Caballeronia sp. TF1N1: one gene and its partner. The protein of the gene in region 1 interacts with the protein of each later gene in a pairwise test. Links are inferred from orthologs where the notes say so. Each region holds a gene or a part of one and is shown on either strand. Other genes may lie near its edges.

Region 1 (3,230 bases):
ATAGCTTTTCCTTCAGCCCATCATGCCGGCCCGCGCGCCGCGCCGCCACTAGGCCGTTCGGCCAATGATGCGGCGTGAAACGCGCCGCTATAATGGGTTTCACCTTTCGACCACTTCCGGCCGCCTTGCCCTATGCGTTTCGATCTCGAGTTGCCTTCGCAGCCTAGCGCTTCGCATCGTGTCGCGGTGCTGCTGATCAATCTCGGCACGCCGGACGCGCCCACGCCGCGTGCCGTGCGCAAGTATCTGGCGCAGTTCCTCTCCGATCCGCGCGTGGTCGAGATTCCCTCCTTGCTCTGGCAGATCATTCTGCGGTTGATCATCCTGCCGTTTCGCGGGCGCGCGTCGGCAAAGAAATATGCGCAGGTGTGGATGGCGGAAGGCTCGCCCTTGCGTGTCTATACGGAGAAGCAGGTCGAGGGCTTGCGGCGCCTCTTCGCTGCAAACGACTACCACGTGCTCGTCGACTACGCGATGCGCTACGGCACGCCGGGCATCGGCGTCATGCTCAATCAGCTCAAGCTCGAAGGCGCCGAGCGCATTCTCCTGGTGCCGATGTATCCGCAGTACTCGTCTTCGACCACCGCGACCGCTTTCGACGACGCCTTTACCGCGCTCAAGCGCGTGCGCAATCAGCCCGAGATTCGCACCATTCGTCATTACGCGGATCATCCGGCGTATATCTCCGCGCTTGCAGAGCAGGTGCGCGATTACTGGCGTCATCACGGCGTGCCGGATTTTGCCGCCGGCGACAAGCTCGTGCTGAGTTTTCACGGCGTCCCCAAGCGAACCATGGATCTCGGCGATCCGTATCACGACCAGTGCCAATTGACGGGCTCGCTGCTCGCCTCCGCGTTGGGGCTCACGCCGGTGGAATGCCGCGTCACGTTCCAGTCGCGCTTCGGCCGCGCGGAATGGCTGCAGCCATACACCGCGCCGACGCTCGCGGAACTCGGCGCGGCGGGTGTTGCGCGCGTGGACGTTTTTTGTCCGGGCTTCACGGCGGATTGTCTTGAGACGATCGAGGAAATCGGCATCGAGGTGCGCGACGAATTTCTGCACGCAGGCGGCAAGCAGTTTCACCGCATTCCTTGCCTGAATGCATCGCCGGCGTGGATCAAGGCGCTGGGAGAAATCGCGGCGCAGAATCTGCAAGGCTGGCCGGTGCAGGCCGTGCAGCCATTGACGGTTGCCGCCTGAACGAACGGTAATTCATGAACTACACGATTTCGACGGAACCGGGCGCGCGTCTGCGCATCGACAAATGGCTTTGGGCGGCGCGCTTCTTCAAGACGCGTTCGCTCGCGAGCGACGCGGTGGAAAAAGGCCGCGTGAAGATCGGCGGGGCGAACGTGAAGCCGTCGAAGGACGTGCGCGTCGGCGATCTCGTCGAGATCGATATCGAGCGGATCGTCTGGCAAGTGGAAGTAAAGGGCGTGTGCGACGTGCGCGGACCGGCTAGCGTGGCCCAGACGCTTTACGCGGAAACGGAAGAGGGCCGAGTGAAGCGGTTAGCCGAAGCCGAGCGGCGCAAGACGTTTCGCGAGCCGGCTGCCGGAATTCAGGGCAGGCCGACGAAGCGCGACCGGCGCATTATCGACAAACTGGCAGGTTCGGATTGAAGTAGTTTTCGATGGTCGCATGAACCCCGCCGTACTCGGTGTTACGGGCGGTGACAGCGCCGGACATACATATGGTGGTCGTTCCCGCAACCAGTACCAGAGCGACCACCGCGATAGCAAAGGTCAGTTTCATGGTACCCCCGGTGAGCGGGATAACCGGTCGTGAAAACCGGAAGGAAACAGGCAAGGGCTGAGCGGTTACTGCATTCGTAGGATTAGGGTTAACGTGTTCCTGCGACGCATGTTCGAAGTGTAGGCGAACAACGCAATCGCCTCAATCTGATTTTTGCGTACTGCGACGAAACGCCCATTACGAAGTGTTTCTCGCAGTTAAATGTGGCGAATTTGCACTTAACGCTTCACGCCGCCGACAAGCGTGGCCCGCCGTTGTCCGATGTTTGATGCGCACGCGAAAAAAGCTAAATTTCGTCCGAAAAACCGCTTCTGGAGCCTTGAAAATCCCTCGGATGCCCCAAATTCCGCCGCTAGTGCGAAAAAGCCTGGCCTGGTTCTCGGCGGTAAGAGGACTCCCGGCCGATCGCATCCATTTCACTCACAGCAATACATTCAGCGACATGGAAAACACGCAAGAGAATCCAGCGAGCCAGAACCCCACGCCCGCAGACGAAACCGCGCGCCAGGCCGCCGACCCGACCCAAGCCGGCGCAACCGGAGCGCCGACGGGCGCCGATGCGCCGCAAGTCGCGCCGGACGCGAACGAAGCCGCGCTGGCCGAAGCGCAGGCGAAGATCGCCGCGCTCCAGGAAGAGTTCCTGCGCGCCAAGGCGGAAACGGAAAACGTGCGTCGCCGCGGTCAGGACGATGTGCAAAAGGCGCACAAGTTCGCCATCGAAAGCTTCGCCGAACATCTGCTGCCGGTACTCGACAGTCTCGAAGCCGCGCTTGCCGATCAATCGTCCGATCTCGTCAAGGTGCGGGAAGGCGTCGAACTCACGCTGCGTCAACTGACCGCCGCGCTGGAAAAGGGGCGCGTCACCGCGCTGAATCCGGTAGGCGAGAAGTTCGACCCGCATCGTCACCAGGCTATTTCCATGGTGCCGGCCGAGCAGGAAGCGAATACCGTCGTGTCCGTCCTGCAAAAGGGCTACGTGATTTCGGATCGCGTGCTGCGTCCGGCTCTCGTCACCGTCGCCGCACCGAAGTAACGCGCCGCGAGAACGCCATGGCCGCCTCGGAGAATCGCGTTCCCGTCGATGCCACCGCGTTTTCGGTCTTCGCCATGCAGGAGTTGGACGCCCCCGGCTTCGACGCCAGGCTGGCTTCGACGGGCGATGATCTGGCCGTCGTGTTCTTCTGGGGCGTCGACTGCTTCAACTGCGAAATCGCCAAAAAAGCGATGCTCGCGAGGCCCGATGAAATCCGCGCGCTCGGACTGAAGTGGTTTCACAGCAATGTCTACGAGCATCGGGAACTGGGACGGCGATTTTTGCTGCATGGCGTGCCGACGTGGTTTTTCTTTCATCGCGGCAAGCGTCTTGGGCGCGCCACCGGCTGCATGGGCTCGCGCAATTCGAAGCGGCGGTCGCGGCGGCACGGGAAAAGATCCGCGGCAAGGCTTCCGAGTGAAAAAAGATATAGACCGCATCG
Region 2 (3,083 bases), 890 kb from region 1 along the record:
GGAGAGTTTGAGGAGTACGCGTTTGTAGGCTGTGGGCATATGAGTTTCCGATCGCGCCGAGGAGGGTTGCAACAACGTAGAACTGTAGGGGTGAAACAATATTTACCGCAAGCGGCCGGATCGGGCGACGGGCGCGACGCATACGGGTTTTCCCGAATTCGCCGCGCCCGCGCGATGCTTGCCGCCTTACTGCCTTTCGATGCCCGGCGCCGCCATACCGCCGAGCGCCTTCACTTCAAAACTCAGCCTTGCTTGGCGGCAGCAACCTGCGCAGCCACTTCCGCCGCGAAGTCGTCCTGACGCTTCTCGATGCCCTCGCCGACCACGAACAGCGCGAACTTCTGCACCGACGCGTTAGCAGCCTTCAGCATCTGTTCGATCGTCTGCTTGTCGTTCTTCACGAACGGCTGGTTCAGGAGCGACACTTCCTTCAGGTACTTCTGGACGCTGCCTTCGACCATCTTGGCGACGATTTCAGCCGGCTTGCCCGATTCAGCGGCCTTTTGCTCGGCGATGCTGCGTTCCTTCGCGATCAGGTCGGCCGGCACTTCGTCCGACGACAGCGAGACCGGCTTCATGGCCGCGACGTGCATGGCGACGTCCTTGCCGACTTGCTCGTCCGCGCCCGTGAACTCGACCAGAACGCCGATACGCGCACCGTGCAGATACGAGGCCAGCTTGTTCGCGGATTCAAAGCGCACGAAACGGCGAATCGACAGGTTTTCACCAATCTTGCCGACGAGCGCGAGACGCACGGCGTCGACCGTCGAACTTTCGAGCGGCAGCGCGGAGAGCGCGGCCACGTCAGCCGGATTGTTCTTGGCCACGAGTTCGGCGATCGTCTTGGCGAAGGCCAGGAAGTCGTCGTTCTTGGCAACGAAGTCGGTTTCGCAGTTCAGTTCGACGAGCGCGCCCACGCCGCCGTCGATATACGACGTGACGATGCCTTCAGCCGTCACGCGCGATGCCGCCTTGCTCGCCTTGTTGCCGAGCTTCACGCGCAGCAGCTCTTCGGCGCGCGCCATGTCGCCGTCGGCTTCCGTCAGCGCCTTCTTGCATTCCATCATCGGCGCGTCGGTCTTCGCGCGCAGTTCTGCCACCATGCTTGCGGTAATTGCCGCCATCATTCGCTCCTTGAGTCTGTTTGATACGTCCCGCCGCTTGAATCCGCCACGGGAAAGGGTACTGGACGTGCGTGAACGCAATGCCGCGCTCCCGAGTGCCGCGGCTTAAAAAAAAGGGGCCTTTCGCAAAGCCCCCTTTTATGTCGGCCGCAGGGCTCGATTACGCCTCTGCGTTGACCTCGACGAACTCGTCGCCGTCGCCTTCACGGACAGCCTGGACCACGTCGTTCACCGCGTTCGCACGGCCTTCGAGGATCGCGTCGGCCACGCCTTCGGCGTACAGCGCGACGGCCTTGCTGGCGTCGTCGTTACCCGGAATGACGTAGTCGATGCCTTCCGGCGAGTGGTTCGTGTCGACCACGGCGATGACCGGAATACCAAGCTTCTTGGCTTCGGTCACGGCAATCTTGTGGTAGCCGACGTCGATCACGAAGATCGCGTCCGGAATGCCGCCCATGTCCTTCACGCCGCCGATCGACTTCTGCAACTTCTGCATTTCGCGTTCGAACAGAAGCGCTTCCTTCTTGCTCATGCGCTCGGTTTCACCCGATTCGACGGATGCCTCCATGTCCTTCAGGCGCTTGATCGAAACCTTCAAGGTCTTGAAGTTGGTCAGCATGCCGCCGAGCCAGCGGGCGTTGACGAAAGGCATACCCGAGCGGGCGGCTTCCTGAGCGATGGTGTCGCGAGATTGACGCTTCGTGCCCACGAACAGGATCGTGCCGCGGTTCGCTGCCAACTGGCGCACGTACTTCAGCGCGTCGTTGTAGAGCGGCAGCGTCTTTTCGAGGTTGATGATGTGAATCTTGTTGCGATGACCGAAGATGAACGGGGCCATCTTGGGGTTCCAGAAGCGCGTTTGGTGACCGAAGTGGACACCGGCTTCCAGCATTTGACGCATCGTGACTGCCATGAAATTCTCCGCGAGGGTTGGGTCTTAAGCCGGCTGCCGCATCCCGCGCCCGGTGCTTCTAGCTAACCGGACGCCGGACACCCTGGGTGCGCCGGCTTGCGAATCGAACGATTGTCTGTAAGAGAAGCGAGACGTCACGCCACCCTAACTTTCAACCTACTTTCCAAGCCCCTACTACACCTAGATAAAAGTGTGGATAGGACTTAGCCCGTAACTATAGCATGTGAGGATTGACTAGCTCAAGCCGCTTGCAGGTGCCCAAAAGCGCTTGGGGAAGCCCGATCCATGCCCCGCGTGCCTTTGATTCGGGCTGCGGCGCCCTCTCTAAGGTGCGATAATGCCGATTTCGCGGCTCACGGCCGCATACACGCATTTCTGAGCCTAGTCATGTCCATTACGCTGAAAAACGATCACGATATCGCGCAAATGCGCGTCGCCTGCCGGCTCGCCAGCGAAGTGCTCGATTTCATCACGCCGCATATCGTTGCTGGCGTGACCACCGAAGAACTCGACCGCCTTTGCCACGAACTCATGGTTAAGGAACAGGGCACGGTGCCCGCACCGCTCAACTATCAGCCGCCGGGTTATCCGCCTTACCCGAAAGCCACCTGCATTTCCGTCAACGACGTAATCTGCCACGGCATTCCCGGCGAAAAAGTGCTCAAGAACGGCGACGCGCTCAATATCGACGTCACCGTCATCAAGAACGGCTATTTCGGCGACACGAGCCGCATGTTCATCGTCGGCGAAGGGTCCATTCTGGCGAAGCGTCTGGTGCAAACCACCTTCGATTGCATGTGGCTCGGCATCGATCAGGTTCGTCCGGGCGCACACCTCGGCGACATCGGCGCGGCTATCCAGAAGCATGCCGAGGCGCAAGGTTACAGCGTGGTACGCGAATATTGCGGTCACGGCATCGGCCAGGTGTTCCATGAAGAGCCGCAGGTGCTGCATTACGGGCGCGCCGGCACGGGCATCGAACTGGAAGCGGGCATGATCTTCACCGTCGAGCCGATGATCAACGCCGGTCGCCGCGAAATCCGCAC

Evidence for each region.
Region 2: the proteins of LDZ28_RS01835 (region 1) and rpsB interact in binary tests that used the Escherichia coli proteins (3 or more experiments, as listed by UniProt). The link is inferred for Caballeronia sp. TF1N1 from one-to-one orthologs.

What each region holds. Positions count from the first base shown.
Region 1 is NZ_CP084626.1:386,855-390,084, forward strand. Bases 6-2,918 are described here. They hold LDZ28_RS01835 (RNA-binding S4 domain-containing protein), read left to right. Parts: upstream 6-1,214; coding sequence 1,215-1,622; downstream 1,623-2,918. Other genes in these bases: hemH (ferrochelatase), read left to right, coding at 133-1,200; grpE (nucleotide exchange factor GrpE), read left to right, coding at 2,198-2,788. Outside these bases: heat-inducible transcriptional repressor HrcA, read left to right, coding at 1-4. UniProt on the Escherichia coli protein: Involved in the recycling of free 50S ribosomal subunits that still carry a nascent chain. Binds RNA more specifically than DNA. Binds with very high affinity to the free 50S ribosomal subunit. Does not bind it when it is part of the 70S ribosome.
Region 2 is NZ_CP084626.1:1,276,466-1,279,548, reverse strand. Bases 162-2,927 are described here. They hold rpsB (30S ribosomal protein S2), read right to left. Parts: upstream 2,038-2,927; coding sequence 1,285-2,037; downstream 162-1,284. Other genes in these bases: map (type I methionyl aminopeptidase), read left to right, coding at 2,425-2,927; tsf (translation elongation factor Ts), read right to left, coding at 243-1,124. In the rest of the region: pyrH (UMP kinase), read right to left, coding at 1-39; more of map, read left to right, coding at 2,928-3,083. UniProt on the Escherichia coli protein: Required for ribosomal protein bS1 (rpsA) to bind to the 30S subunit.